4 regions of the Pseudomonas sp. 1928-m genome follow, and region 4 is predicted to be linked to each of the others. Evidence: predicted binding sites of a transcription regulator. Region 4 holds the regulator's gene; each other region holds the start of a gene.

Region 1 (7,485 bases), on a different contig from region 4:
GCGTGCTGCGCTGGGCTATATCGAACAGCATCGCCCTGCCGGGCCATACAGTCTGGGCTGGTTGCCGGGGCCACAAGGGGCGGGCTGGGTCGAGGATCTGGAGCGTGCGCTGCGTGAGGCGCAGCAGGCCGGGCGTATGCGCGTTGAACATGCTGGCTATGCCCCGGTGGATCGCGCCAGCCAGGCGCAACTGGTGCGCGAGCTGCTCAGGCAGCATCCGCACCTCGACTACTTGTTGGGCAACGCCGAGGCGGCCGGTTTTGCCGCCCAGCTGGTGCAGACCTCCGGGCAGAACTACCGGGCGCAGGTACTGGCCACCTACACCACTGAGCGGATTATCGAGCAGATTCGCGACGGCTTTATTGTCGCCGCGCCAACCGACTCACCGGTTTTGCAGGCGCGCATCGCGGTCGATCTGGCCGTGCGTGTGCTGGAAGATCAGCCCCATGCGCGGCAGGTCAGCCCGATGATCCAGATGCTCGATCAGGCCAGCCTGACGCAGTTCGACATCAGCCGCCTGATGCCGCCGCCCGAGCACTGGATGATTCGCCGTGAGCTGCCTGAGTAGTTGAGTGGCAGCGGTGTCTGGTCAGATGGACTGTTCCGCGCGTATTGCCGCTATCCGCGCATCTTTGTCTTGCCACAGTTTCGTCACCCAGCTCTGCACAAATTGGCGAAATACCGGGTCGTTCTCGTAATCGCCTTGCCACAGCGCCGGGTCGAGGTCGCGGGTTTGAATGTCGACGATGACCTTGTCTACCTGACCGCTGATCAAATCCCAGAAACCGGGAATGCGTTTGCCCGGATACACCAGCGTCACGTCCAGCACGGTGTCCAGCTGTTCGCCCAGTGCCGCCAGGACAAAAGCCACGCCACCGGCTTTCGGCTTGAGCAGATACTGATAGGGCGAGCCCTGCTGCGCTTGCTTTGCCGGGGTGCAGCGGGTGCCTTCGAGGTAGTTGACCACGGTCACCGGCAGGTCCTTGAACTTCTCGCAGGCGCGTTTGGTGATCTCCAGGTCCTGGCCTTTGAGTTCGGGGTGCTTGGCCAGAAACGCCTTGGAGTAGCGACGCATAAAGGGGTAATCCAGCGCCCAGAACGCCAGGCCAAGAAAAGGCACCCAGATCAGCTGCTGCTTGAGGAAGAACTTGAAGTAGGGCGTCTTGCGGTTGAATGCCTGCACCAGGGCGGGAATATCGACCCAGGACTGGTGGTTGCTGATCACCAGGTAGGAGGTGCTCTGGCGCAGGTCGGCACTGCCGCGAATATCCCAGTGCACCGGTAGCAGCGTGGCGAAGATCAGCTTGTTGATCTCCGCCCAGGTTTCCGCCACCCACATCACCCCGCGCGAGCTGGCGGTTTTCAGCGCTTTGCCGGGCAGGATGAACTTGCCAAGGGCGATCAGCAGCAGCGGGCCGATCAGTGTCAGCGTGTTGAGGAGCAACAGAATAATGACGCTAAGACCGGTCAACAGGCGGCGCATGGCAACTCCTTAGGGTGCGCTTGAGCGGCAATGATAAGCAGTCGTGGCAAGGCTTCCAAGCCGTCCATCGGCGACCAATGTCCTATGGCCATTAGTTGCTGCAGGTCAGCATAATGCCGGCGATTGTTCATCTACGCTTGTCTGACAATCACCGGGTTACTTTCTCGTCCGAGTGCAATCCATGTTGAAGTGCATTGCTGTGGCCGACGTGCGCGTCGGTATGTATATCCACGAGTTCTGTGGCGCATGGATGGACCACCCCTTCTGGAAATCCAAGTTCCTTCTCAACTCTGAAAAAGACCTGCAGCGGATCAAGGCCAGCAGCATCGGCGAGTTGTGGATTGATGTCAGCAAGGGCCTGGATGTTGCGGTTGGCACCGTCAGCGTCAGCCCCGAGGAAGTCGCCGCCGAAGCCGAGGCCGCCCTGTTGGCTGCGGTGCAGAGCCCGCCGGTCAACCTGGCGGTGTCGATGGAAGATGAGGTGCAGCGTGCGGTGAAACTCTGCGCCCGCTCCAAGGCCGCGGTGGTCAGCATGTTTGGCGATGCGCGCATGGGCCAGGCGTTGCAGTTTGAGCAGGCCGGCGAGCTGGTCGAGGAGATTTCCGATTCGATCATGCGCCACCCCAATGCGTTGATCAGCCTGGCGCGGCTGAAGCATGCCGATGAATACACCTATATGCACTCGGTGGCGGTCTGCGCCTTGATGATTGCCTTGGCGCGCAATTTGGGCCTGAACGAGGGCCAGGTGCGCGAAGCTGGGCTGGCCGGGCTGCTGCATGACATCGGCAAGATGGCGATTCCTAACGATGTGCTGAACAAGCCGGGCAAGCTCACTGACAATGAGTTCGCCACCGTACGCAACCACCCCGAAGCCGGCTCGCGCATGCTGATTGAGAGCAAGCAGGTCAGCGCGCTGGTGCTGGATGTGTGCCTGCACCACCACGAAAAGGTCGATGGTACGGGTTACCCGCATCGTCTGGCCGGTGAGCAGATCAGCCTGTACGCGCGTATGGGCGCGGTGTGCGACGTGTACGACGCGATCACCTCCAACCGGCCGTACAAGCAGGGTTGGGACCCGGCCGAGTCGATCCGCAAGATGGCCGAGTGGAAGGGCCATTTTGACCCCGTGGTATTCCAGGCCTTCGTTAAAACCGTGGGCATCTACCCGGTGGGTTCGCTGGTGCGTCTGGAGAGCGGGCGTATCGGCGTGGTGATGGAGCAGCAGGCCAAGTCGCTGCTTGCGCCGAGGGTCAAGGTGTTCTTCTCGGCCAGATCGAAAACCCCGATCCCGCAGGAAATTCTCGATCTGAGCAAGCTGGTCGGGCGCGACAAGATCGTCGGCCGCGAGTCCGCCGAGGAGTGGGGCTTTCGCCAGGTCGACGAACTCTGGAGCGGCATTCCCAGTTAGGTTTTCTAGGCCGAGCGGAACAGCTCTCCGACCGACTAACGGCCGTGCTCCGGTCACTCATCTATGCTCATTAAACATTACCGCCTGCAGGCGCGCTGCTTGGGCGTGCTTCTTGCTTGAAGTTTTGCTTTGGCGCGCCCCTGAAGTTGGCGCGCTCAACAGGTTGAGGTGTGTATGACTGGAGTACTCAAACCGGGTGTGCGGCTGCTGGAACGTTTCAGCTTTGCGCGCAAGTTTCAGTTGGTGTTTGTCTTGTTCGCCCTGCCGCTGGGCTTTTCCCTGTGGGTGATCAGTAGTAATTATCAGGATCGACTCAATTCCATCGACCATGAACTGGAAGGCATCAGTGCCCTGCAGGGCATGGCCGGCGTGCAGCAGGAGCTGATTGAGCAACGCACCTTGCTGTCGCGCTGGAAGGGCACCGAGAAAGCTGCCGAAGCGTTGCTGCGCGAACATGCCAGTGGTCTTGGTCCCACGTTGCAAGCGCTGGAGCCGCCGCTTAAATCCGAGTTGATGAGCGATCAGGCTCGCCAGCATTTGCAGACGCTCAGCGCCAGTCAGGCCGAACTGAGTGTCGATGTGCTGGGTAAGCTGGCCTTGCCCGATGCCCTCGAACGTTACCAAAAGAACCTGCTGAGCCTGCTGGCCCTGCGCGAGCAGGTGGCCACCGACAGTGGGCTGATCCTCGATCCGCAGCTCGACACCTACCTGATGATGGAGCAGCTGACCTACACCTTGCCGCGTCTGCTCGAACAGTTGGGCAGCTTTGCCAGCCAGGGTTATGGCGCCGTGGTGTCGCAGCATTTCACCCTGCAGAGCCGAGTGCTGATCCGCGACCTGCGCCGCAGCCTGGATGAATCGCGCAGCCAGTTGCTCAAGGCCCAGGCCACGCTCAAGTTGGAGGCGCCGCGTGCGATGCGCCAGCTGCAAGGGCCCTATGATGAGGCGCTGCAGGGTTACGAAGCCTTCCTCGCGGGCATCGACCGCGACATGTTCGAGGCCAGCCCGATGGCCCTGACCCCGGAGCAGTTCGTGCAGCGCACCGATGCCCTGCAGGGCCAATTGCTGGCCCTGCAGACTGCGCTGTACCAGCAGTTTGCCGCCAGTCTTGGTGATTACCGGCGCAAGGCCCTGACCGCGATGATCGAAGTGATCGGCGTGTTCAGCGTACTGACCCTGCTGGCGCTGTATGTATTGTTCTGCCTGAACGCCTCGATCCGCCGCAGCACCGCCGGGATCATCCAGGCTGCCGAAGGCCTGCGCGATGGCGATCTGCGCGTGCGCATGCAGGTGCATGGTGAGGACGACCTGGCGAGTATCGCCATGGCGCTGAATACCGCCGTCGGCCAGTTGCGCGACTCCATGCAGGGGGTCAATCAGCAGAGCCAGCAACTGGGCGGCACGGTGCAGATGCTCAACGGCGAGGCGCGCAATGCTCTGGAGTCGGTGGAACAGCAACAGGCGCAGATGAGCCAGATTGCCGCTGCCGCCACCGAAATGGCCGCCACTGCGCAAAGCGTGGCGCAGAGCTGCGAGCAGGCCGCGGTGGAAGCCAGCCAGACCCGCGAGATCGCCAACCAGAGCAACCAGCGCAGCGCGCGTACCAGCGAGAGCATGCGCCAGCTCAGCAGCCGTCTGGGCGACAGCGCCACCACCTTGCAGCAACTGCGCAGCCAGACCGAGCAGATCACCCGGGTGGTGGATGTGATCAAGGGCATCGCTGAGCAGACCAACCTGCTCGCGCTTAACGCCGCCATCGAAGCAGCGCGTGCCGGTGATCAGGGCCGCGGCTTTGCCGTGGTGGCCGACGAGGTGCGTTCGTTGTCGCAACGCACGCAGAACTCCACGGCGGAAATCGCCGAAACCGTGGCCAACCTGCACCGCGTTGTGGGCCAGTCGGTGACCCAGATGGAAGACGCCGTGCGCCAGGCTGAAGGTGATGTTGGCAGCGTGCTGGCCATGGGCGAGGACCTGAATGCCATCGTCGAGTCGGTGCAGCTGGTGACTGATCGCCTGGCACAAATCGCCACCGCCGCCGAGCAACAGGCAGCCACCGCCGATGAAGTCAGCGGCAATATTCAGCAGGTCGATCACGCCGCCAGCGCCCTGCTTGAAGGCGCGCAGGCAGTAAGCAACGCCGCTGAACAGCTGCGTCAGGGCAGTCAGGCGTTGGCGCAGAATACCGCGCGTTTCAAGCTGGACTGAGGGCCTGTCTACGATCTGCTGCGCGTCGGCCCTGCTGCGTTAAAAACAGGCTCGGAAAGCCACTTGTGGCTAGCGCGCTTCAGCGCGACCCCGAAGGGGCGAGTGAAACGAGTAATGCTCATGTACAAAAGTACACTCGCGTGCGAGCCCAGTCCGCTTCCTCGCCTGTTTTGACCAGCCGAAGGCTGTTACTAACGTAGCGCCTTGCAGGACTCTAGCTCGCGAGATCTTTGCTAGGGGCTATGTTTGCAAGGGCTGTCTCGCCCTTGACGCTGGCAGTGCGTAGCCCGGATGTAATCCGGGGCGATCTATCTGCGTCGCCATTCCGGATTACATCCGGGCTACAACAGCTACGTGCAGGGTGATTAGCCATGCTTGACGCTGGCAGCGGCCTGCCGCAGGCTCCTCGCCGAGTTGCCACGAGCAGGACGCCCATGCCGCATATTCTGATTGTCGAAGACGAAGCCGCCATCGCCGACACCCTGATCTTCGCCCTGCAGAGCGAAGGTTTTACCACCACCTGGCTAAGCCTGGCCGAGCAGGCTCTGGCTGAGCAGCAGCGCAACCCGGCTGATCTGCTGATTCTCGATGTCGGCCTGCCGGATATCAGCGGCTTTGAGGCCTGCAAGCGCCTGCGGCGCTTCTCCGAGGTGCCGGTTATTTTCCTAACCGCGCGCAGCGAGGAAATCGACCGCGTGGTGGGCCTGGAAATCGGCGCCGACGATTATGTGGTCAAACCCTTTAGCCCGCGGGAAGTGGCCGCGCGGGTTAAGGCCATCCTCAAGCGCATGGCGCCGCGTGAAGCGCCTGCCGCCAGCCCGGCCAGCACACCCTTCCAGTTGGATATTGAGCGGGTGCAAATCCACTACCACGGCCAGCTCTTGAGCCTTACGCGCCACGAATTCCGCCTGCTGCAAAGCCTGCTGGCGCAGCCCGAACGGGTGTTTTCCCGCGAGCAGTTGCTTGACGGCCTTGGCGTGGCCGCCGATGTCGGCTACGAGCGCACCATCGACAGCCATATCAAAAGCCTGCGCGCCAAGCTGCGTCAGGTGGCCGCTGAAGCCGAGCCGATCCAGACCCACCGTGGCCTGGGTTACAGCTACTCGCCGAGGCACGCCTGATGCCGCTGGGAATTCGCATCTTCCTGGTGTACTTCCTGTTTGTCGGGCTGGCCGGCTGGTTTGTGCTGAGCACGGTGATGGACGAAATCCGCCCCGGCGTGCGCCAGAGCACCGAGGAAACCCTGGTGGACACCGCCAACCTGCTGGCCGAGATTCTGCGTGATGAGGTCAAGGCCGGCCGCCTGCAGCAGAGCCGTCTGCCGGAGTTGCTGCAAGCCTACGGCCAGCGCCAGCCACAGGCGCAGATCTGGGGCGTGGAGAAAACCCAGGTCAACCACCGCATCTATGTCACCGACGCCAACGGCATCGTCCTGCTCGACTCCACGGGGGCGGCGGTGGGCCAGGATTATTCGCGCTGGAACGATGTGCTGCGCACCCTGCGCGGCGAATACGGCGCGCGCTCGACCAAGGAAGACCCGAACGACCCCGATTCCTCTGTGATGTATGTGGCCGCGCCGATCATGGATGGCGCGCAGATCATCGGCGTGGTCTCGGTGGCCAAACCTAATCGCACCCTGCAGCCCTATATCGAGCGCTCCGAGCAGCGCCTGGCCTGGCTTGGTGGTGGCTTGATCGTGCTCGGTCTGTTGATCGGTGCGCTGCTGTCCTGGTGGCTTAGTGCAGCGCTGCGCAAACTGACCCGTTACGCCCAGGCGGTCAGCGCTGGGCAGCGTGCCGAACTGCCCAGCGTGCGCGGCGGCGAGCTGGCACAGTTGGCTGAAGCCATCGAGCGCATGCGCACCGAGCTGGAAGGCAAGGCCTATGTCGAGCGCTACGTGCACACCCTGACCCACGAGCTGAAAAGCCCGCTGGCAGCAATTCGCGGGGCGGCGGAACTGCTCGATAGCGAGATGCCGGCGCCACAACGGCAGCGCTTTGTCGCCAATATCGAGCAGGAAAGCGCGCGCATGCAGCAACTGATCGAGCGTCTGCTGCACCTGGCTCAGGTCGAACAGCGCCAGGGCCTGGAAGAACAGGTGGCGGTGCCACTGCAGGCGCTGGTCGACTCCCTGCTGCAGGCGCAGATGGCGCGCATCGAAGCGGCCGGTCTGCAAATTGAAAACCGCATTGGCATTGAATTAAGTGCGCGCGGTGAGGCTTTTCTGCTGCGTCAGGCGCTGGCCAATCTGCTGGATAACGCGTTGGACTTCACCCCGCCGGGCGGGCTGATCCGCTTTGACGCGGAGATTCGTGCTGGGCAGATCGAGCTGCGTCTGTTCAACCAGGGCGAGGCGATTCCCGATTACGCCTTGGCACGCCTGAGCGAG
Region 2 (7,485 bases), on a different contig from region 4:
GCGGCGCTCGCCGGTTTCGACGAAGCGGCGCTCGACCACCAGTTCGGCCTGGCCTTTGTCGTCTTTGACCACCTGGCCGTCTTCAGCCTTCTTCTCGCCGATCACGTACACCGAATTGCCATACAGGGTGTAGGTGATGGCGGTTTCCGGAACGACGATCAGGTTCTGCTCGCCCGGTAGCAGTACTTCCAGGTTGGCGAACATGCCGGGCAGCAGTTTGCTTTCCGGGTTGACCAGCATGGCGCGCACCTGCACGTTGCGGGTGGCGTCTTCGACCTTGGGGTTGATCGCGGCAATTTCGCCCTCGAACACCTCATTCGGGTAAGCCGCCACGCTAAAGCGCACGCGCTCGCCGATGGCCAGCTTGGGCACCGCCTGCTCGGGCAGGAAGAAGTCGACGTAGAGCTTGCTCAGGTCCTGCAGGGTGGCGATGGTGGTGCCCGAGGACAGGTAGTCACCGACGTCGACCTGGCGGATGCCGATGGTGCCGGCAAACGGCGCGATGATGCGCTTTTTCGCCAGCATGGCTTTCAGTTGGGCAACGCTGGCGTTGGCCTTCTGCAGGCTGGCGGAGAGGCGGTCGAACTCGCTTTTCGAGATACTCTGGCGATTGACCAGGCTGCGGCCGCGCTCGTATTCCACGCGGGCCAGGCCCAGCTCTGCCTCGGCGGTGGCCAGGCTGGCCTGCTCGACATCGCTGTCCATCTGGATCAGCGGCTGCTGCAGGGTGACCTGTTCACCGGAGCGGAACAGCACCTGTTGCACGGTGCCGCCGACCTCTACGGTGAGGTTAACGCCCTGGAAGGCCTTGAGTGTGCCGATGGCTGGCAAGCGGCCCTGCCACGGGCGCTCTTCGGCCGTTGCGGCATCGACGCTGATGGCCGGCTGCGGCGCGGAGAACATCTGCACTTGTTGGTAGATGGAGAAGCCTTTGTAGGCGGCGAGGGCGAGTACCACGACGAGTACTGCGCCGAGCATGATCAGCATGCGGCGGAGCAACATATTCCGGTTCCTTGGCAAGGCGGTTGGATAGCCTGGGAATAGGCAAGAGGGGCACATTAGACCTCGCGCAAAGGCCTGTCAAAGATTCGCATTTGCAAAATAGCGTTGTACAAAACTTGCCTGATTGATCAAGTGCTTTTTAAGCAAAATGCCAGCATATGCTGGCATTTTGTTTGTTGCGCTGTGCTGACCTCTGGGCGTCAGGCACTCAGGCGCTGGGTCACTTCGTTGAGTTGCCCGGAGAGCACTTGCAGGTTTTGACCGGCGCTTTCAGTGCGCTGCACGTTCTCCTGGTTGGCCGTGGCGATGGCGGTGATTTCGGTGAGGTTGCGCGAGATGTCCTCGGCCACCGAGGTCTGTTCTTCGGCGGCGGTGGCGATCTGTCGGTTCATATCGCGAATCGCTTCCACCGCGCTGGTGATCAGCTGCAGCGTGGCGCCGGCCTCGGTGACCTGAGTCACGCCTTCCTCGCTGCGGTGTTGGCCGCTCTCGATGGCGCGCACCGCATTCACCGCACCGGTTTGTACGGTGTCGATGATCTGGTGGATTTCTGCAGTGGACTCGGCGGTGCGCTGCGCCAGGGTGCGCACCTCGTCGGCCACCACGGCAAAGCCGCGGCCCTGTTCGCCGGCGCGGGCGGCTTCGATGGCGGCGTTGAGCGCCAGCAGGTTGGTCTGTTCGGCGATGCCGCGAATCACTTCCAGTACCTTGCCGATGCGCCCGCTGTCGGCTTCCAGGCGGCGAATTACCTCCGAGGTGTTGCTGATCTCACCGCGAATGTCGGTGATGGTCTTGATGGTTGCCTGCATCACTGTTTCGCCCTGGCGCGCGGCGCTGTCGGCGGCATCGGCCGCGCCGGCGGCTTCGGCGGCGTGGCGGGCGACCTCCTGGGCCGTGGCGGACATTTCATGCATGGCCGTGGCGACCTGGTCGGTGCGCGAGAACTGCTCGCGGGTGCCCTGGGCCATCAGCGTGGCGATGGAGTTGAGTTCGCCGCTGGCGGTGTCCAGATCAGCGGTGCTGCGCTTCAAGCGGGTAAAGGTGTCGGAGAGGAAGTCGCGCAGGATATTTGCGGCAACGGCCAGGTTGCCCAGCTCGTCCTGGCGAGTGGAGTCGACACGCTTGCCGAAGTTACCCTGGCTAAGCTGGGCGATATGCTCGATCAGCTCGCGAATCGGGTTGATCAGGTTACGGTTGACCAGCCACAGGCTGAACAGCGCAATCACCACGGTGGCGCCGAGCATCAGCAGGGTGCCGAGGGTGATGGTGCGGTCGGCCGCAGCGTTGATCAGGCTGGCCTGCTCCAGGCTCTGCTTGTGCAACTCGCTGGACAGAGCCTCCAATTGTTGTGCGGTGTTGCGGTCAATACCGGACACCGCCTTGTCGCCAACCGCAGCGTCACCGCCGGCAGCGACAAAGGCATCGCGACCCTTGCGGTAGTTGGCGCCGAGCGTCTGGTGTTCGCTGCGCAATGTATCGACCTTGGTCTTCAGTTCGCGGTCGTTACCAGCCTCTTCGCTCAATTTGCCCAGTAAGTCCTGAACCTTGCGTTCCTGCGCCTCAAACTGGCTCCAGTATTTGTCCAGCTGGGCTTTGTCGCTGCCACGCAGCAGGACGTTTTTCCATTCCTGTACCTGGGTCTTGAAGTTCAGGTTGGTCGAGTCGATCAGCGCCGAGGCCTCCAGCGGGCCATCAAGCAGGCTGCGGTAGGCCTGCATGCCGCTGGAAAGGAAGCTGAAGCAAGCCAGTGCCGTGACCAGAATCAGCGCCAGGCTGCCGCCGAGCAGGGCGAGAATTTGCGCGCGCAAGGATTTTTGCAGAAACATGGGTGATACCCCTGAGTGTGGAAGGCGGGATGCCAGTGACGCAGAACGCGCCCTAACTGCGAAGATCCCTATCGACTGGTATCGGCTGGGCCGGGTGCCTGGAAGCAACGGCTAGCTAGGAGTATAGATCGGCTCTGCGGCAGCGTTCTTTAGCGTGCCGCAGGCGTATTACAGATTCAGCGCTGGGGCGCTTAGACCAGGCGCAGGTGGTTGTCCCACAGGCCGGCGGGGAGTTGCAGGGGCTGGCTGCTGATCTGGGCGCTGCGGCAGTCGTACAGGCGGCAACGGCCGACGCCACTGCTGACCACAAAGCCTTCAGCCACCGCGCCCACTCCGGCGCAGTCGGCCAGGGGCGCATCCAGGCGCAGTTCGGCGCTGTCCAGGTCCCAGATAAATACCCGGTTGCCGCGCGGTGCGGTCAGCGCCAGCAGGCGCAGCTCGCTGTGGATCGCCACGCTGGCGGTGTACTGGTTCATCAGCTGGCGCTGCGCATCGGCCACCGGGAAGTGCTGGAAGGGCTGGCCAGGGCGCTTGATCGCCAGCAGCGGCACCACATCGCTGATCTCGCCCATATATTGCTGGCCGGTCACCAGGGTGCCGTCGCTGGCCACCGCCATATGGCGCACGCTGTTCATTCGTTCGGGCAGCTGCTCCTGGCTGAGCAGGCTGCCGTCGCGGCGCAGCAGCACCAGGCTGGAGTCCATAGCGTCGAGGTTCATTTCCACCCGGCTGTCGGCTTCGGTGCGGATGCCGCCATTGGCCACCGCCAGGGTTTCGCCATCTGGCAGCCAGAGCAGCTGGTGCGGGCCGATGCCGTGGGTCGGCAGCTCGCTGCTGCGCAGCAACTGTTCACCTTGCAGGCGATAGACGCCGAGTACACCGCGACCGGGATCGGCGGTGTCGTTCTCGGTGGCGTACAGCCATTCGCCGTCCTTGTGGAACACCGCGTGGCCGTAGAAGTGGCGCTGCTTGGGCGTATTCAGGGTCTGCAGCAGGCGGCCGTCGCGGGTGTCGATCAGGTAGCTCTGGGTGCTCGGACGGCGGCCGACAAACAGTGCCATCGGCAGAAATGGATGACCGATCACATCGTGGCAGCGCTCGTTGACCTGGGTGGCAAATACCTGGCTGCCATCCAGCCGGTAGCCGACCGCAAAGTGTTTGCCAGCGCTGTCGTTACGCGCCGATAGCAGCAGCGGCTGCGCGCCGCTGTGCATCAATGTCCAGCCACCCAGGGCACTGGCGGCCAGCGCCGCGCCGGTGAGACCGAGGAATGCTCTGCGATTGATCTGCATGCTTTAGTCGCCGTCATGGGCGTTAAAGCCCAGCTGGATACCCAGCACTTTCGCCAGCTCACCTTCATGCAGGCGGTGCAGCACATTCAGGCTGTCGTACAGGGCGTTGACCTCGGCGCGCCCGGCTTCATCGCCAAGCAGTTCGCCGAGCGGGCGCTGGGCGGCGGCCAGGCGCTGGCGGGTGTCGCTGTAGGCGGCGTTGATGCGTTGTTTCAGCGCGTCTTGATCACTGCCAAGCAGCGCCTGGATGCCGTCCTGTTCGGCGCCCAGCCAGATGCGTTCGGCGCTGGCCAGGCTGGCGGCGAGGTTGGCTAGGCTGGCTTTGCTGCGCCAGGCTTCGGCTTGATAGGGCTGCGGCTGGCCTTTGCTCTGGCGGCCGAGTGGCGTGCCGAGTTTCTTCTTCAGTCCGTCGATGGCGCTGACCTGGGTGCGCAGCAGTTCGGCCACCGCTTCCGGGGCTTCGGCGTAGCGCGCGTTGGGGAAGTCCTTGAGCAGCGCGGCCATACCGTTCTTGGCTTGCCACTGGCTCAGCACATCGGCGGCGAGCACTTGCTGGTGTTGACCAATGGCGACGATCAGCGGGCAGTAGCGGGCTTTCTGTTCGGCGATGTTCAGGTCGATGGCTGGATCGAACAGCAGGTATTCATAGGCGGTCAGGCCTTGCACCACGACGCTGGATTTATCCAGATCGGCCGGGGTCAGCTCGGGTTTGCTGTTGACCAGTGCTTCGACCTGGCGTGCTACCAGGTTCTTCTTGTCCGGCCAGAACTGCACCTGCCAGGCGCGGTTGCCTTCCGCCAGTGGGCCGAAGGCCACCGGTTGTGCGGCAGCCCAGGCGCTTTGCGCACTGGCGAAGGCCTGGCGGGCTTCGGCGAGGTTCTGCTGGCCCGTGCAGAAGGCCTGGCCGCTGACAGCCAGTTGGCGGTCGGCTTCACTCCAGGCGCTGTAGATCGGCAGCAATACGCCATCGGTGAGCGCACGGCTGACCTGCTGCTGCGGGTCGCTGGGGCTGCAGGCGGTGAGCGTGAGGCTGAGCAGGGCGAGCGTGAGGGGTGAGCGGATCATCTGCGGCTCCTTACAAGGAATTCAGAAAAGCCAACAGCGCGCTGCGCTCGTCGGCATTGAAAGTCAGCACCTGCTGCTTGGCCGCCTCGGCCTCACCGCCGTGCCAGAGGATGGCCTCCAGCAGGTTGCGCGCGCGGCCGTCATGCAGGAACTGGGTGTGGCCGTTGACTGTTTCGGTCAGGCCGATGCCCCAGAGTGGCGGGGTGCGCCATTCGCGGCCGCTGGCGAGAAATTCCGGGCGATTGTCAGCCAGGCCTTCGCCCATGTCATGCAGCAGCAAGTCGCTGTAGGGGCGAATCAGCTGATTGGCCAGTTCGGGTTCGGCGGCGTCACTGGCGGTGGTGAACTGCGGGGTATGGCAGCCCTGGCAACCAGCCTGGTAGAACAGGTTCTTGCCAGCCAGCACCTGCGGCGTGTCTGCGCCACGACGCGCGGGGACGCCGAGGTTGCGGGTGTAGAACAGCACACTGGCGAGGATATTGTCGCTGACCTCGGGCTCGCCGCCATGGGGCGCGCTGCGGCAGTCGATCTGCGCCGCTGTGCAGTTGTCATGGTCCACCAGCGTGCTGGTCAGGCCCATGTCGTTGGCAAAGGCGTCAGCATTCTGCTGGTTGAGCGAGGGTTGGCCGGCTTTCCAGCCAAAACGACCGAGTACCGTGCGTTGTTGCTCGCGGTCCCAGACCTGGTTGGCGCGCCCGGAAATGCCATCGCCATTGCGGTCATCCGGGTCGGCATTGGCCAGGATGGCCGCTTCGGGAATAGCTTCGAGCAGGCCCAGGCCGATCATCGGCGGGGCGATGCGCGCGGAAAACAGCGTGTCGGGATGCAGGACGCCATAACCGAGCTGGCTGATTTCCAGGCTGGGCTGACGCAGCTCGACCTGGGTGCCATCGGCAAAACTGACCTGCTGCGTGCTGTAGCTGACGCGCACCTTGCCCTCGGGCGCGACGCCCGGGTTGGCCATATCCTGCAGCTGAGCGCCGTAGGTGGGCTCGGCCAGCACGCCAAGGCGCTGGATGATTGCGGCGTGTTCGCTGCGCGCTGGAATCGACAGGCGCACCAACATCGACACCGAGCTGATCGCATCAGGCGCCGGCGGATGGCCGCGGCCGTCCTTGATATGGCAGTTCTGGCAGGCGTTGGTGTTGAACAGCGGGCCTAGGCCGTCACGCGCGGTGGTGGTGGCGGGTGCGGTAACCCAGGGGTTACGAAAGAAGCTGTTGCCGACGCTGAAATCCAGGCGCCGTGACGGTGACAGGTTGGCGGATGGCAGGGAGAAAGCGTTCTGGTCAGCCTTGCGCACGGTGGTGCTGCCTGCGGACAGGGCTTCGCCGGGCTCGGCTTGGGTGAACTGGGGAGTCTTATCGCAGGCGACCAGGCTCAGGCCCAAGGCCAACAGCAGCGCAATGCGATGCGGGGCAAACATGAAAGGACATCCGCAACAGAAAAACAGGCGGCAGATCTTAACAGCCTGACCCGTTTTAAATAAGACGGATTTGCATTATCGCTGGTGGTCAAAGGTCGCAGGGTGCCAAAAAAGGCTATATCCGAGCTGACTGTTGTCGGCGATTTCGGCCCTGTAGGGGCGTGCTTGGCCGTGATCGGGGCCAGCCAACGATCCACTGTGGGAGGCGCTTCAGCGGTGGTTGTCGCGGCTGAAGCCCCTCCCGCATCAGTCTCGCCATAAAAATGGCTGGCGTAAAAAAGCCGCGACTCGGGTAAGGAGTCGCGGCTTTTTCATCACTACAAGCTAGGACTTCGTGAGTCGCAGCAAGTCCTACGCAGCTTAGAAGCTGTGGTCAGCGGTATCGGGGTTGAGATCACTGATACCGAGCTTGCCGGCGGCCTGCTCGATTGCACCGGTCTGCTTGACCAGAGCAGCGATGGCATCACGAACGATCTGCTGGCCTTCGGCGTTGTCGGCGGCGATCAGCTGATCGAAGTGCTTGCCGTTGTTCGCGCTGTCGACCAGCGCCTGCAGCTTGCCTTCGGTGGCTTCGAGATCGGCTTTCAGGGTGCTGTCAGCGGCGGCGTCAACCTTGGCCACCAGCGACGACAGGCTTGGGCCGGTCAGGGTGGTGCCATCGACCTTCTTGTACTCGCCCAGGTAGACGTTGCGAATACCTTTGCCGTTGTAGAAGTGCGAGTTGTGGGTGTTGTCACTGAAGCAGTCGTGCTCGTCTTCGGTGGAGTTGGCTTCCAGTGCGACCTTCATGCGCTCGCCGGCCAGTTCGCCGAGGGACAGGCTGCCCATGCCGAACAGCATCTTGCGCAGGCCGTTTTCAGCGGTGTCGGCTTCC
Region 3 (7,485 bases), on a different contig from region 4:
ACCAGTTGCAGCGCTTGCCTGATGGCAGCCTGGGCGGGGTATTTCTGCCGAGCTTCAACCTGGATCTGCTGCTTAGCTTCCCACTGGTCATGGCGCGGCACTGGTTGTTCCGGCGTGATGTGTTTCTGGCTGTCGGTGGTTTTGATGCGCAGTTTGCCGAAGCCCTGGAGTTCGACCTGCTCACCAGGCTGATTGAGGCACAGGGTCTGCTTGGGCTGGGGCATGTTGATGAGCCACTGCTGATCACCGATGCGCCTGCGCTGCGGGATAACCCAGATGAGCGGCGAGTGATTGAGCGTCATCTGGCCCAGCGCGGTTATCAGGCGCGGGTTATTCCAGGGCTACCTGCACGTTACCGCATCGATTACGGCCATTCGAATACCCCGCTGGTATCGATCATCATCGCGATTGACGCCTCTTTGGCCTGTCTGCAGCGCTGTCTGGAGAGTCTGCTCGAGAAAACCCGTTACGCACATTACGAGATTCTGTTCGGTGCCCACGATGCACTGGATGCGGATACTCAAGTGTGGTTGCAGGGTATTGCTGGTCTGGCTGATGCCCGGCTCAGGGTTGTCTCGACGGGCGATATCGTTCAGGCCCAGAACCAGGCAGCCATGGCCGCTCAAGGTGAATACCTGCTGCTGCTGTCTGCTGAGTCGGTTGCGGTGAGTGAAGCCTGGCTGGACGAGCTGCTCAATCATGCGCAACGCCCTGAAGTCGGTGTTGTTGGCGGCAAACTGTTGAGCGGCGATGGACGTATTGATCAAGCCGGCTTACTGCTCGGGTTGCGGGGGCCTGCTGGCCGGGCATTCGCCGGTGAGGCAATGGACAGTGCAGGCTATCTGCAACGCCTGCAGGTCGACCAGAACTACAGCGCCGTGAGTGATGCCTGTCTGATGGTGCGCGCTGAGATCTTTCGTCAGCTCGGCGGGCTGGATACCACGCTGAATGCTTACCGCGATGTCGATTTCTGTCTGCGGGTACGTGCTGCGGGCTACCTGACCGTATGGGCTGCCCATGCAGTGCTGATGCATGAGCATGTATATCGAGAGCCTGATGTGGCCGAGCAGGACGCCCTCTACGAACGTCATCTGGCCGACATCGCGCGTGACCCTGCCCATAACCGTAATCTGGCGTTGAGTGGTCGCGGTTTTGATCTGGAAGTCGACTCTGGTCTGACCTGGCGTCCACTGAGCTGGCGCCCGCTGCCAGTGGTATTGGCGCATCCGGCGGACCCCTTTGGTTGTGGTAACTACCGTGTGATCAAACCGTTCTCGGCGCTTAAAGAGAGTGGTATGGCTGATGGCATGATGTCTATCGGGCTGTTGCAGGTGCCGGACCTGGAGCGCCTTGACCCGGACGTGATCGTGCTGCAGCGCCAGATTGGTGACGAGCGCCTGGACGCCATGCGCCGCATCAAGAAATTCTCGCGGGCATTCACCATTTATGAGCTGGATGATTACCTGCCCAACCTGCCGCTCAAGAGTGTGCATCGTCCGCAGATGCCGAAGGACATACTCAAGTCGCTGCGCAAGGGGCTGAGCTTTGTTGATCGCTTCACGGTGTCCACTGCGCCGTTGGCTGAGGCCTTTGCCGGGTTGCATGGCGACATTCGGGTGGTTGAGAACCGCTTGCCGCTGGATTGGTGGAGCGGCCTGTCGTCCATGCGGCGGCGAGGAAGGAAGCCTCGCGTCGGTTGGGCGGGTGGCGTTAGCCACACCGGTGATCTGGAACTGATCACTGATGTGGTCAAGGAGCTGGCAGGTGAGGTCGAGTGGGTGTTTATGGGCATGTGCCCGGAAGTAATCCGTCCTTACGTGCATGAGATGCATGTGGGCGTTGCAATTGATCTGTACCCGGCCGCATTGGCCAGCCTGGATCTGGACCTTGCTTTGGCTCCGGTCGAGCAGAATCTGTTCAATGAATGCAAAAGCAACTTGCGTCTTCTTGAATACGGCGCTTGTGGCTTCCCGGTTATCTGCAGTGATCTGGTGTGTTACCAGGGGGCGTTGCCGGTAACCCGGGTGAAAAATCGCTTCAAAGACTGGGTCGACGCAATTCGCATGCACATCAGCGATCTGGACGCGAGCGCTAGGATGGGTGATGAGCTGCGCAGGCAGGTGCAGCGCGGCTGGATGCTCGACGGGGAAAATCTTGAGGTGTGGAGAGCCTCATGGTTGCCTGATTGATGCCGACAAAGTGCTAGCGAGGGTTCAGGCTGAAGGAATGGGCTGTTTTTGTATGTGAAGAACTCGGTATTTGCCGTCGGGATGTCGGCAGATACCAAGTTTTTCTCGGCTTTGCTGCTTAAGTAATTGTTCTATTTGTGGAAAAAAAAATAGAACGAGTTGCTAAAGCTGCTCCTAAGGCCGCCGATATAAAGATCGAATGCGAACTTTATGGGGCGTCTGAGCAAAGCAGGCCCGAAGCTCGCAGGCTCAGACAATCTCAGTAGCACGGTCCTTTGGAGGCAAACACCATGGCCCTTACAGTCAACACAAACGTAGCGTCACTCAACACTCAGCGTAACCTCAATAGCTCATCCAAAGGCTTGGATACTTCGTTGCAGCGCCTGTCCACAGGCTTCCGCATCAACAGTGCCAAGGATGACGCCGCCGGCTTGCAGATTTCCAACCGTCTGACCAGCCAGATCAACGGTCTGAACGTTGCGACCCGTAACTCCAACGACGGCATCTCCCTGGCGCAAACCGCTGAAGGTGCACTGCAGCAGTCGACTGGCATTCTGCAACGTATCCGTGACTTGGCCCTGCAATCGGCTAACGGTTCCAACGGTGCGCTTGAGCGTGCGGCCCTGCAAGGCGAAGTGTCGCAGTTGCAACAAGAACTGAACCGTATTTCTGAAACCACCAGCTTCGGTGGTCGTAAGATTCTTGACGGCAGCTTTGGCTCTCAAGCTTTCCAGGTTGGTGCTAACGCATACGAAACTATCAGCGTTTCGATCGGTTCTGCTGCAACTGACCGTATCGGTATCAACCGTTTTACCACTGATGGTGCAGCCGCTACTGCTACTGCTTCGGGTGCTGCGTTCAGTGCTACCTCGGGCAGTGCATACGGCAGTGCGTCTTTCAATATCAACTCAAAACTGTCCGACGGCGACGTAGCCATTGCTGGTGCAGCCAGCGGCTCGGCGAGTGAAGTGGCTCGTGCAATCAACTCCAAGAGCGATGAAACTGGCGTAACTGCCAACGCTCGTACCGTTGCTACGTTGGGTGGTATTACTGCCTCGGGTACTGTTTCCTTCGACCTGTCTGGCCTGACCAGCAAGTCGCTTGTTACAGACTCTTCCTCCGTATCAGCAGTAGTGGATGACATTACAAACCTGTCCTCGCTGGCAGATGCGATCAACCGCGAGACTGGTAAAACTGGTATCTCTGCAGTATCGAAAGGCAGCACCATTGAACTGGTTAGCTCCCGTGGTGATGCCATCAGCATCAGTAACTTTGCAGGCTCCGGCGGTGCTACTCTGCAAGCGAAGAGCTTCGATGGTGAAACTGATGTGGGTACTGCTGCAACTATCGTGGCTGGTGGTGGTGCGCGCGCAGACGGTCAAGTTCAACTCGAAGCTGCTGATGCCTTCAGTGTGAATGGCTTGACTGGTGGTCTAGGTACTGATGGTTTCAGTGAGCTGGATGCGGTTAACAGCATCGACATCAGTACGGCGACGGGTGCTCAGGACGCTCTGGGTATCATCAACGGTGCGATTTCCAACATCGATAGCCAGCGTGCCCAGCTCGGTGCTGTTCAAAACCGTTTCGAGAACACTATCTCGAACCTGCAGAACATCTCTGAGAACTCTGCTGCTGCTCGCAGCCGGATTCGCGACACTGACTTTGCTGCTGAAACTTCGGAACTGACCAAAAATCAGATCCTGCAGCAGGCCGGTACCGCGATCTTGGCTCAGGCTAACCAGTTGCCACAGGCTGTACTCAGCCTGCTCGGTTAAGGGTAAAAGCGCTAGACTGCGGGGAGAAGGGCTTAGCTCTTCTCCCCGTTCCCTCATTCTGAGGAGAAAGTTATGGACATTGGTTCTATTCAAGGTTCGTCTGCATCCACCGCTGTTGCTTCCAAAGCAGAGCGTGCGCCAAATGGCTCTGCCAAAGTTGTGGTTGATGCTGTTGAGCGTAAGCCTTCTGAAGACGCTGCAACCGCTAGTGCCACAAAGGTTGAAAATGGCTCCGCGGCCTCTCGCGAAGAGGTCGAAGCTGCAGTTGCGACGATTCAGGACTTTGTCCAATCGGTTCGTCGTAGCTTGAACTTCTCCCTTGAAGAGGGCAGTGGGCGAGTAGTGGTCAAGGTGACCGATGCAGGGTCGGGTGATGTAATCCGGCAAATCCCTTCTGAAGAAGCGCTGCAGTTGGCAGAGAATCTTTCGGAGGTTCGTAGTTTGTTATTCAAAGCTGAGGCCTAGCCAACAAGGTTGGCACAGCTTTTGACTGTTAACGCTTATCTAGCGTGTTGCAGTCATTATTTTGGCGAGGTGAAGCATGGTCGGGATTACGGGCATTGGCTCAGGAATCAAAATCGACGAAATCGTCACTGCGTTGGTCAATGCCGAAAGGGCACCCAAGACCAATCAGCTGGACAATCTCGAGAAGACCACTGTTGCGCGCATCTCGGCTGTTGGCTCGCTGACCAGCGCGCTGAATACCTTCAAAACCGCCGTCGACTCGCTGAATAAGGCTTCCTTGTTCGAGTCGCGAACGGCGAGTTCATCCAACACCAGTGCCCTTAAGGTTACTGCCGCAACCACTGCCCCTGCAGGCAACTACAATGTTCAGGTCAAGCAGCTGGCGACCAGCAGCAAGGTAGCGCTGCAGTCGGTTACTGGTGGAAACGCCGCTACATTTAACAGCGGTTCGCTGACTATTTCTGCGGGCAGCTCGAGCTTCAACGTCAACATTACTTCCAGCAATAACACCCTGGCCGGTATGCGCGACGCAATCAATGAAGCCGGTAAAAGCAGCGGTGTGAGTGCCACAATCATCACCGATGATTCAGGTTCGCGGCTGGTCCTGAGTTCCACCAAGAGTGGTGCGGGCAATGACATTCAGGTCGTGGCCAACGAAGACAATGTGACGACTGGAGCCAACGCGTTGACGTCTCAGGCGTTTACTCCAACGGTTGACCCCGGCAATGCCGATGCCTTCCTTAAGCCCAACTCCACTACGGGGGCTGGTGGTGTTATCACCAAGGCCCAGTCGGCCAAGATATCCATTGATGGTTTGGAATTGGTTCGCGACACCAACCGCATTGAGGACGCGCTAGAGGGCGTAACGCTTGATCTCACTGCGGCGCAGAGCTCTACAGATTTGGCTGATGGAAAAACCATCAGCGTTACTGTTGGAGTCGATAAAAGCGGTGTGAAAACCAACCTGCAGAAGTTTGTTGATGCATACAACGCGTTGATCAGTACGACTTCTCAGCTGACCGCCGTTGTGCCGGTCGATGGTGGTAAGCCGGTAACGGGCCCTTTGCTCGGTGACTCATCTATACGCAATGTGCTGTCCAGTTTGCGCAATGAAATGGTCAATATGACCGGTGAGGGCGGGGTTCGTGCACTGGCAGATTTGGGGATTACGTCTGATTGGAAAACCGGTCAGCTCAAGATTGATGACACAAAACTGACTAAAGCCCTGGATGGTAATTTCGATCAGGTTGCTGGTTACCTTGCAGGCGATAATGGACTGATGGGGCGTCTGTCCAAATCAGTTGGCGCATATGTAGGGGACACTGGTGTGCTTAAGCAGCGTACTGACGCGTTGCAGGTTACCAAGAAGGGTGTTGATGACCAGCGCAAAGCATTGGCTGTTCGAGTCGAGAGTCTGCAGACGCGTCTTTATGCTCAGTACAACGCCATGGACTCCCTTGTCGGCCGGTTAAAACAAACCAGTGAAAGCCTGGCCAATCAACTCGCCAGCCTGCCAGGTTTCGTGAGAAAGGATAAGTAATGAGCAAAAAACCGATTGATACCTACAAGCAGGTCAATACCAGCCACGATGTTTCGCCCTATCGCACCGTTCAACTGCTGCTTGAGGGGGCGCTGCAAAGGGTAATGCTGGCCAAGCATGCTCAGGTTGAGGGGGATGCCGAGATTCGCGGCATGGCCGTTGGCAGCACTATCACCATCCTCGGCGTATTGCAGGCCAGCTTGGACAAAGAACTGGGTGGTGAAATTGCCGAGAACCTGGATTCGCTTTACGACTACATGACGCGCCGGTTGGCCGGTGTAGCGCTCGACAGTACACCGCGTACTCTGGATGAAGTTCAGGCGCTGCTTGAGCAGATCAAGAGCGCTTGGGATACCATCGGCCCAGAGGTTGAGCCGGCTGTAGGAAACTGATTTCGTTGCTAAAGCTTTGCTCTGTAGCGCCGATACCCAAGGTATCCAGCAAACAGAACAGCGAGAACAACGATGAACGCGATGGCGGCCCTCAAGCAGTATCAAACCGTCAACACCCAGGCTCAGGCAATTGAAGCCAGCCCGCATCGATTGATCCAGATGTTGATGGAGGGCGGGCTGACTCGCTTGGCTCAAGCTCGCGGCGCCATGGAGCGTAATCAGGTTGCCCTTAAGGGAGAGCTGATCAGCAAAGCCATCGGCATCATTGGTGGCTTGCGCGAAGGCCTCAATCTGGAGCAGGGCGGTGAAGTCGCTGCCAATCTGGATAGCCTTTACGAATACATGGCCACACGTTTGGTTGACGCCAATGTGCAGAATGAAATAGCGCCGCTGGATGAAGTTGCAGGCCTGTTGCGTAATGTAAAAGCTGGCTGGGATGCCATCGCTGAGTGATGCTGTTTCCCGCCTGAGGAATTGTTTATGAGTTCATCCGTGCAGCGTCTAGAAGAAACCGGTAGCGCCTTGCGTACCGCGTTGGCTACCCAGGATTGGGCCGCCATTGGCGAGCTGGATCTGCAATGCCGCCAGGCCGTTGATGAGGCTATGGTCGAGTCTGCCAGTGATGAAGAAACCCTGCGTGCGCGTATGCAGGAGTTGTTGGATCTTTATCGCGAGCTGGTTAACGTTTGCCAAGCCGAGCAGCAGCGCTTGGCCAATGAGCTCGTTCAGTTGAATCAGTCGCAACAAGGCGCCAAGGTCTATCAGCTGTTCGGTTGATTAACTGTTTTCGGTCGATGCTGTCCGGTATCGACCTTCTGGTAAATGTCTGCGTTTTGCCCGATCTTTCCCCTTCTTTGTTAAACAGCTGCTTAGTCTGCTTGGCGGACGCAATAAAAAAGCACGCCATAAAATTGACTATTAACAAAAAATTGACTTAACTAGTGGCCAATTGCCGGCGCTGGATCGAGTGGTGTTTGGGCGGCGGGCGCGTTTTTCACTCCAGGATCAGTAAATAAATTATGTGGCGTGAAACCAAAATCCTCCTGATTGACGATAACAGCGAGCGCCGTCGTGACCTGACGGTGATCTTGAATTTTCTCGGTGAAGATCATCTGGCCAGCGAT
Region 4 (7,058 bases):
GACAAAGGCCAGGATGACCCCGATAAGGCTCAGTACATCCATTAAATGCAGGTCTCCGCCAGGTGCCTGCCAATATCATCCAGCGGGTAGATGGCGTCGGCCAGGTTGGCTTTGACGATGGCCATGGGCATGCCGTAAATCACGCAGCTGGCTTCATCCTGCGCCCACACCTGGCTGCCACCCTGCTTGAGCAGGCGTGCACCTTCACGACCGTCCGCGCCCATGCCGGTCAGCACCACCGCCAGCACCTTGTCACCATAGGACTTGGCCACCGAGCCGAAGGTGATATCGACGCAAGGCTTGTAGTTCAGGCGCTCATCACCGGGAAGGATTTTCACCACACCGCGGGCGTCGACCATCATCTGCTTACCGCCAGGCGCCAGCAGCGCCAGGCCGGGGCGCAATACATCACCGTCCTCGGCTTCCTTGACACTGATACGGCACAGTTTGTCGAGGCGCTCGGCAAAGGCCTTGGTGAAGGCGGCCGGCATATGCTGGATCAGCACGATCGGCGCCGGAAAAGTAGCCGGCAACTGGGTCAGCACACGCTGCAGCGCCACCGGCCCACCTGTCGAGGTGCCAATCGCAACCAGCTTGTAGGATTTACGCTTAGGCGCGGCACTGACAACAGCCGGCGCGGGAGCCGCAGCTGGACGACCCGGCGTGCTGGTGGTGGTTACAGGGCGTGCCCCTGGCTTGGTTTGCGCTGCAGGTGTCGTGCTAGGCGCTGCCACGGGAGGCGGGCTCAGGCTACGGCGGTTACTGCGGGCAATGGTATGAATTTTCTCGCAGAGCAGCTGCTTGACCCGCTCTGGATTGCGCGAAATATCCTCGAAATTCTTCGGCAGGAAATCCACCGCACCGGCTTCCAGCGCATCCAGCGTAACGCGCGCGCCTTCATGAGTCAGCGAAGAGAACATCAGCACCGGCGTCGGACAGCGCTGCATGATGTTACGCACGGCCGTGATGCCATCCATCATCGGCATCTCGTAATCCATGGTAATCACATCGGGCTTGAGCGCTTGTGCCTGCTCGATGGCTTCACGGCCGTTAGTGGCTGTGCCGATCACCTGAATATTCGGATCGGCTGAAAGAATTTCCGACACACGCCGACGAAAAAAGCCGGAGTCATCAACCACCAACACCTTAACAGCCATAAACACTCCTAAACGGCGCGACAGATAGCTGCGCCGCTAACAATCAGATACGCCGGGCGTAACGTTTAAGCATGCTCGGCACGTCAAGAATCAGGGCAATACGTCCATCACCGGTGATGGTCGCGCCCGACATGCCTGGAGTGCCCTGCAGCATTTTGCCCAGCGGCTTGATCACCACTTCTTCCTGACCGACCAGTTGATCGACCACGAAACCGATGCGCTGGCTGCCAACGGTGAGAATCACCACATGGCCCTCGCCCTGCTCCACATGAGCAGCACTGCCGATCAACCAGCGCTTGAGGTAAAACAGCGGCAAAGCCTTATCGCGCACGATCACCACTTCCTGGCCGTCGACCACATTGGTTCGCGACAAATCCAGGTGGAAAATCTCGTTGACGTTGACCAGCGGGAAGGCGAACGCCTGATTGGCCAGCATCACCATCAGCGTCGGCATGATCGCCAGGGTCAGCGGCACCTTAATGACGATCTTCGAGCCCTGGCCCTTGACCGAAAACACGTTGACCGTGCCATTGAGCTGGGAAATCTTGGTTTTCACCACGTCCATGCCCACACCGCGACCGGACACATCGGAAATCTCGGTCTTGGTCGAAAAGCCCGGCGCGAAGATCAGGTTGTAGCATTCGAATTCATTGAGGCGGTCGGCAGCGTCCTTATCCAGCAGACCTTTCTCCACGGCCTTGGCACGCAGCTGATCGGCATCCATACCTTTACCGTCATCGGAGATCGACAGCAGGATATGGTCGCCCTCCTGCTCGGCGGACAGGATCACCTTGCCGCCGCGTGGCTTGCCCGAGGCTTCGCGCTCTTCCGGGGTTTCAATGCCGTGGTCGACCGCGTTACGCACCAAGTGGACCAATGGATCGGCCAGGGCTTCAACCAGGTTCTTGTCGAGGTCGGTTTCTTCACCGACCAGCTCCAGGTTGATCTCTTTTTTCAGGTTGCGCGCCAGATCGCGGACCAGACGCGGGAAGCGCCCGAAGACCTTCTTGATCGGCTGCATGCGGGTTTTCATCACCGCCGTTTGCAGATCAGCCGTTACCACATCCAGGTTGGACACTGCCTTGGACATGGCTTCATCACCACTACTGGCACCCAGACGCACCAGGCGGTTCCGCACCAGCACCAGTTCGCCGACCATGTTCATGATTTCATCCAGCCGCGCGGTATCAACCCGCACAGTGGTTTCCGCCTCGCTAGGTGGCGCAGCCTTCTCGGCTGCAGGTGCGGCAGCCGGAGCAGCAGGTGCCTTGGCCGGTTCCGCCTTGGCAGCAGGTTTTGCAGCGGGTTTAGCGGCGGCCTTGGCAGGTTCAGCAGGTTTGGCAGCCGGAGCTGGCGCAACGGGCTTGATCGCTTCAGGCTCGACAAACTTGCCTTTGCCATGCAGTTGATCAAGCAGTGCTTCGAACTCATCGTCGGTGATATCACCGCTCGGCGCGGCAGCAGGCTCAGCTTTGGCCGCAGGTGCGGCAGGCGCAGATACAGCAGGCGGGACAAACTGGCCTTTGCCATGCAACTGATCGAGCAGCGATTCGAACTCATCATCAGTGATCTCATCACCGGCCGCGGCTGTTGCCGCTGGCGCAGCAGCAACTGGCGCGGCGGGTGCAACAGCAACGTCAGGAGCTACAAACTGCCCCTTGCCGTGCAGCTGATCGAGCAAGGATTCAAATTCATCATCGGTAATTTCATCGCTGCTGGCAGCACTGGGAGCTTGCGCCGGAGACTCGTCCAAGGAGCCCAGCAACTGCTCAAATTCACTGTCGGTGATATCGCCAGCGGCCTCTGCAATCTCGATTTCAGGCTCGGGCTCAGCCTGCGCTTCAACTGGCGCGACTTCCTCTGCACCTGCTGGCTCAGCCAGGCGTGCCAAGGCGGCAAGCAGCTCAGGGGTAGCGGGAGTCAGATCAGTACGCTCACGTACTTCGGTAAACATGCTGTTGACGGCATCCAGTGCTTCCAGCACCACATCCATCAACGCGGAGTCGACGCGCCGCTCACCCTTACGCAGGATGTCGAAGACGTTTTCTGCGATATGGCAGCATTCCACCAGCTCGTTGAGCTGGAGAAAACCGGCACCACCTTTGACGGTATGAAACCCGCGAAAAATAGCGTTGAGCAGATTCATGTCGTCCGGGCGACTTTCCAGCTCAACGAGCTGTTCGGACAGTAGTTCAAGAATCTCGCCGGCCTCTACCAGGAAGTCCTGGAGGATTTCTTCATCGGCGCCGAAGCTCATAAGACGTGCTCCTAAAATCCCAGGCTGGAAAGCAGGTCGTCGACATCATCCTGATTGGATGCGACGTCTTCACGCTTATCGGCATGAATCTGCGGACCTTCACCATGCGAAGGCTCTTTTTGTTTTTCTTGTTCGGCGCGGAGCAACTCATGGTTGTGCTCAATGCCAGCAAATTGATCCACCTGACTGGCCATCAGCACCAGTTTCAGCAGATTACTTTCAACCTCGGTCACCAACTGGGTTACACGCTTGATCACCTGCCCGGTCAGATCCTGGTAGTCCTGAGCCAAGAGAATATCGTTGAGGTGACCAGATATCTTGGCGCCGTCACGCTCGCTGCGCGCCAAAAACAGCTCAACGCGCTTGGCCAGTTCACGGAAACCATCGGCGCTCATCTCGCGGCGCATAAAGCGCCCCCAGTCAGCGCTCAGGCTTTGCGCCTCATCACTGAGGTCATTAACCAGTGGTGCGCTCTGCTCAACCAGATCCATGGTGCGGTTGGCCGCTTTCTCGGTCATCGTCACCACGTAATTCAGCCGCTCGGTGGCATCGGTGATTTGCGAGACCTCAGTGGCATGCGGCACGCGAGGGTCGAGCTGGAAATTGACAATGGCGTTATGCAGCTCACGGGTCAGCTTGCCGACCTCGTGATACAGGCCGCGATCACGCGCCTTGTTGAGCTCATGTATCAGCTGTACCGCTTCACCAAAGTTGCCTTGTTCCAGGCTGTCTACCAGTTGGCGAGCGTTGTGTTTCAGGGACGACTCAAGGTCACCCTGAACGGAATCTTTATGTTCCATAGCACCCTCATGGCAAACATCAGCCGTTGACCCGCTCGAAGATCTTTTCAATCTTCTCTTTCAGTACCTGGGCAGTGAACGGTTTGACTACGTAACCGTTAACCCCAGCCTGGGCTGCTTCGATGATCTGATCGCGCTTGGCTTCTGCGGTAACCATCAACACCGGCAGGGTTTTCAGGCGCTCATCGGCACGCACCGCGCGTAGCAGGTCGATACCCGTCATGCCGGGCATGTTCCAGTCAGTCACCAGAAAATCGAAACTGCCGCTCTGCAGCATGGGCAGCGCGGTGACGCCATCATCGGCTTCCGCTGTGTTGGTGAACCCCAAGTCACGCAGGAGGTTCTTGATGATCCGTCGCATCGTTGAAAAGTCATCAACGATGAGGATTTTCATGTTCTTGTCCAAGTCGACCTCCGTACAGTCCCAAACGCACCCAGCAACCTGTATGCGCTTTTAATCGTGAAACCGGCCCAGCGTTAGCGAATGCAACTCAATGTGCGCGCCACTCGCCCAGACGAGCGCGTAAACGAGCGGCACACTGACTGTGTAGTTGGCTTACACGTGATTCGCTAACCCCCAACACCTCGCCGATCTCTTTAAGATTCAATTCTTCATCGTAATATAGCGCTAACACCAGGCGCTCGCGCTCCGGCAGGTTGGCAATGGCATCTGCCAGGGCCGCCTGAAAGCGTTCATCTTCCAGATCACGAGAAGGTTCGAGGTGGTTGCTGCCAGCGTCTTCACCCAACCCACCGTGTTCACCGTCCTGCAACAGGTCGTCGAAACTGAACAGGCGGCTGCCTAAAGTGTCGCCAAGAATGCCGTAGTAATCCTCGAGACTCAATTGGAGTTCGGCCGCAACCTCTTGATCTTTAGCGTCTCTGCCGGTTCTGGCCTCAATTTTTCGAATTGCGTCGCTGACCATGCGGCTATTGCGATGCACTGAGCGGGGTGCCCAGTCACCTTTGCGCACCTCATCAAGCATCGAACCGCGAATGCGAATGCCGGCGAATGTCTCGAAACTGGCGCCTTTACTGGAGTCGTATTTTTTTGACGCTTCGAGCAGGCCGATCATCCCGGCCTGAATCAGATCGTCTACCTGCACATTGGCCGGTAGACGGGCCAGCAGGTGATAGGCAATGCGTTTGACCAGGGGCGCGTAGCGCTCGATCAACTGGTGCTGGGAATCCTGCGCCTGCGCCTTGCTATACATACGAAGTCCAGAGGCTGCTGTCATATGGCCGTGTCCGCGATCGGTTGCTGCACCAGACGCTCAACGAAAAACTCCAAATGACCGCGCGGGTTGGCCGGTAACGGCCAGGCGTCGACTTTCTGGGCTATCGCCTTGAACGCCAGCGCGCACTTCGAGCGCGGGAAGGCTTCGTAGACCGCGCGCTGCTTCTGCACGGCCTTGCGCACTGACTCGTCATACGGCACGGCGCCTACGTACTGCAGGGCAACGTCGAGAAAACGGTCGGTGACTTTAGTCAGCTTAGCAAAGAGGTTGCGACCTTCCTGCGGGCTGTGGGCCATATTGGCCAATACACGGAAACGATTCATGCCGTGGTCGCGGTTGAGCAATTTGATCAGCGCGTAGGCGTCGGTAATCGAAGTCGGTTCATCACACACCACCACCAGCACTTCCTGGGCGGCGCGCACGAAGCTGACCACGCCATCACCGATACCGGCAGCGGTGTCGATGATCAGCACATCGAGGTTGTCACTGATATCGCTGAATGCCTGAATCAGCCCGGCATGCTGCATGGGTGACAGCTGCACCATGCTCTGAATGCCAGACGCCGCCGGCACGATACGAATGCCCCCCGGCCCCTGCAGCAGTACATCGCGCAGCTCACATTCGCCGCTGATAACGTCTTCCAGGGTGCGTTTGGCGCTCAGGCCAAGCAGCACATCGACGTTGGCCAAGCCCAGGTCGGCGTCCATCAACATCACCCGACGGCCGAGATCAGCCAGGGCCAACGCCAGGTTCACCGAGACGTTGGTCTTACCGACGCCACCTTTGCCGCCGGTCACCGCAATCACCTGTACGGGATGCATACCCATATTTCTACACACCTTGTCTAACTTCGACTGGAGCCACTTGGCCGGCTAAGCGCGGTTCAATTCCAACAGCCTGACGCTTAACTGACGCGTCGTGCGGGTTGCTGGTAAAGGCCGGCAAACATCTCCGCCATCGTATCCTCGCTTGGATCCTGGGTCGCCTGCAGCCCTACGGCCCGGCTAACCAGTTGATGACTGCGGGGAATCTGCAAGTCATCGGGAATGCGTGGCCCATCAGTGAGATAGGCTACCGGTAGACGCTGGCTAATAGCCAGTCCTAAAACCTCACCCAGGCTGGTGGCTTCATCCGCCTTGGTCAGGATGCAGCCAGACAAGCCGCAGCGCTTATAACTATGGTAGGCGGCTTTCAGCACTTGGCCCTGGCTGGTAGCGGCCATTACCAGATAATTTTTTGCATTGACGCCACGGCTGGCCAGGGTTTCCAGCTGCATACGCAGGGCTGGGTCGTTGGCTGGCAGGCCGGCAGTGTCGATCAGCACCACACGCTTGCGCGCCAGCGGAGCCAGGGCCTGGGTCAGCGACTGACCCGGATCAACCAGAGTTACCGGGACATTGAGAATGCGCCCCAGAGTCTTGAGTTGTTCTTGAGCACCAATGCGGTAGCTGTCCAGACTGACCAAGGCAATATGCTGCGCGCCGTACTTGAGCACGTAACGCGCCGCCAGCTTGGCCAGGGTGGTGGTCTTGCCCATGCCCGCCGGGCCCACCAGGGCGATTACACCGCCCTCTTCCATCGGTTCCTGCTTCGGCGTTTTGATTGC

What was found. The regulator FliA, encoded in region 4, starts transcription of late flagellar genes. The targets are predictions, from matches to a motif close to CTAAAGTTTNNNNNNNNNNNGCCGNTAA.
Region 1: the regulator FliA is predicted to act here: its motif matches at 3,008-3,035, upstream of P3C18_RS13135 (methyl-accepting chemotaxis protein).
Region 2: the regulator FliA is predicted to act here: its motif matches at 2,954-2,981, upstream of P3C18_RS05310 (methyl-accepting chemotaxis protein).
Region 3: the regulator FliA is predicted to act here: its motif matches at 2,352-2,379, upstream of P3C18_RS08000 (flagellin).

What each region holds. Positions count from the first base shown of each region.
Region 1 covers NZ_JARIXO010000003.1:250,994-258,478, forward strand. The annotation lists gene torT (TMAO reductase system periplasmic protein TorT) at 1-568, shown strand, start outside; gene P3C18_RS13125 (acyltransferase) at 590-1,483, opposite strand; gene P3C18_RS13130 (HD-GYP domain-containing protein) at 1,665-2,891, shown strand; gene P3C18_RS13135 (methyl-accepting chemotaxis protein) at 3,066-5,096, shown strand; gene creB (two-component system response regulator CreB) at 5,531-6,217, shown strand; gene creC (two-component system sensor histidine kinase CreC) at 6,217-7,485, shown strand, end outside.
Region 2 covers NZ_JARIXO010000001.1:1,187,530-1,195,014, forward strand. The annotation lists gene P3C18_RS05305 (efflux RND transporter periplasmic adaptor subunit) at 1-1,002, opposite strand, end outside; gene P3C18_RS05310 (methyl-accepting chemotaxis protein) at 1,203-2,828, opposite strand; gene P3C18_RS05315 (DUF1513 domain-containing protein) at 3,020-4,114, opposite strand; gene P3C18_RS05320 (imelysin family protein) at 4,124-5,185, opposite strand; gene P3C18_RS05325 (di-heme oxidoredictase family protein) at 5,196-6,611, opposite strand; gene P3C18_RS05330 (imelysin family protein) at 6,972-7,485, opposite strand, start outside.
Region 3 covers NZ_JARIXO010000001.1:1,773,400-1,780,884, forward strand. The annotation lists gene P3C18_RS07995 (glycosyltransferase) at 1-2,189, shown strand, start outside; gene P3C18_RS08000 (flagellin) at 2,480-3,964, shown strand; gene P3C18_RS08005 (flagellar protein FlaG) at 4,037-4,429, shown strand; gene fliD (flagellar filament capping protein FliD) at 4,506-5,969, shown strand; gene fliS (flagellar export chaperone FliS) at 5,969-6,361, shown strand; gene fliS (flagellar export chaperone FliS) at 6,434-6,814, shown strand; gene P3C18_RS08025 (flagellar protein FliT) at 6,842-7,138, shown strand; gene P3C18_RS08030 (sigma-54 dependent transcriptional regulator) at 7,381-7,485, shown strand, end outside.
Region 4 covers NZ_JARIXO010000006.1:74,361-81,418, reverse strand. The annotation lists gene P3C18_RS17250 (flagellar motor protein) at 1-42, opposite strand, end outside; gene P3C18_RS17245 (chemotaxis response regulator protein-glutamate methylesterase) at 42-1,157, opposite strand; gene P3C18_RS17240 (chemotaxis protein CheA) at 1,201-3,414, opposite strand; gene P3C18_RS17235 (protein phosphatase CheZ) at 3,426-4,214, opposite strand; gene P3C18_RS17230 (chemotaxis response regulator CheY) at 4,234-4,608, opposite strand; gene fliA (RNA polymerase sigma factor FliA) at 4,706-5,452, opposite strand; gene fleN (flagellar synthesis regulator FleN) at 5,449-6,279, opposite strand; gene flhF (flagellar biosynthesis protein FlhF) at 6,357-7,058, opposite strand, start outside.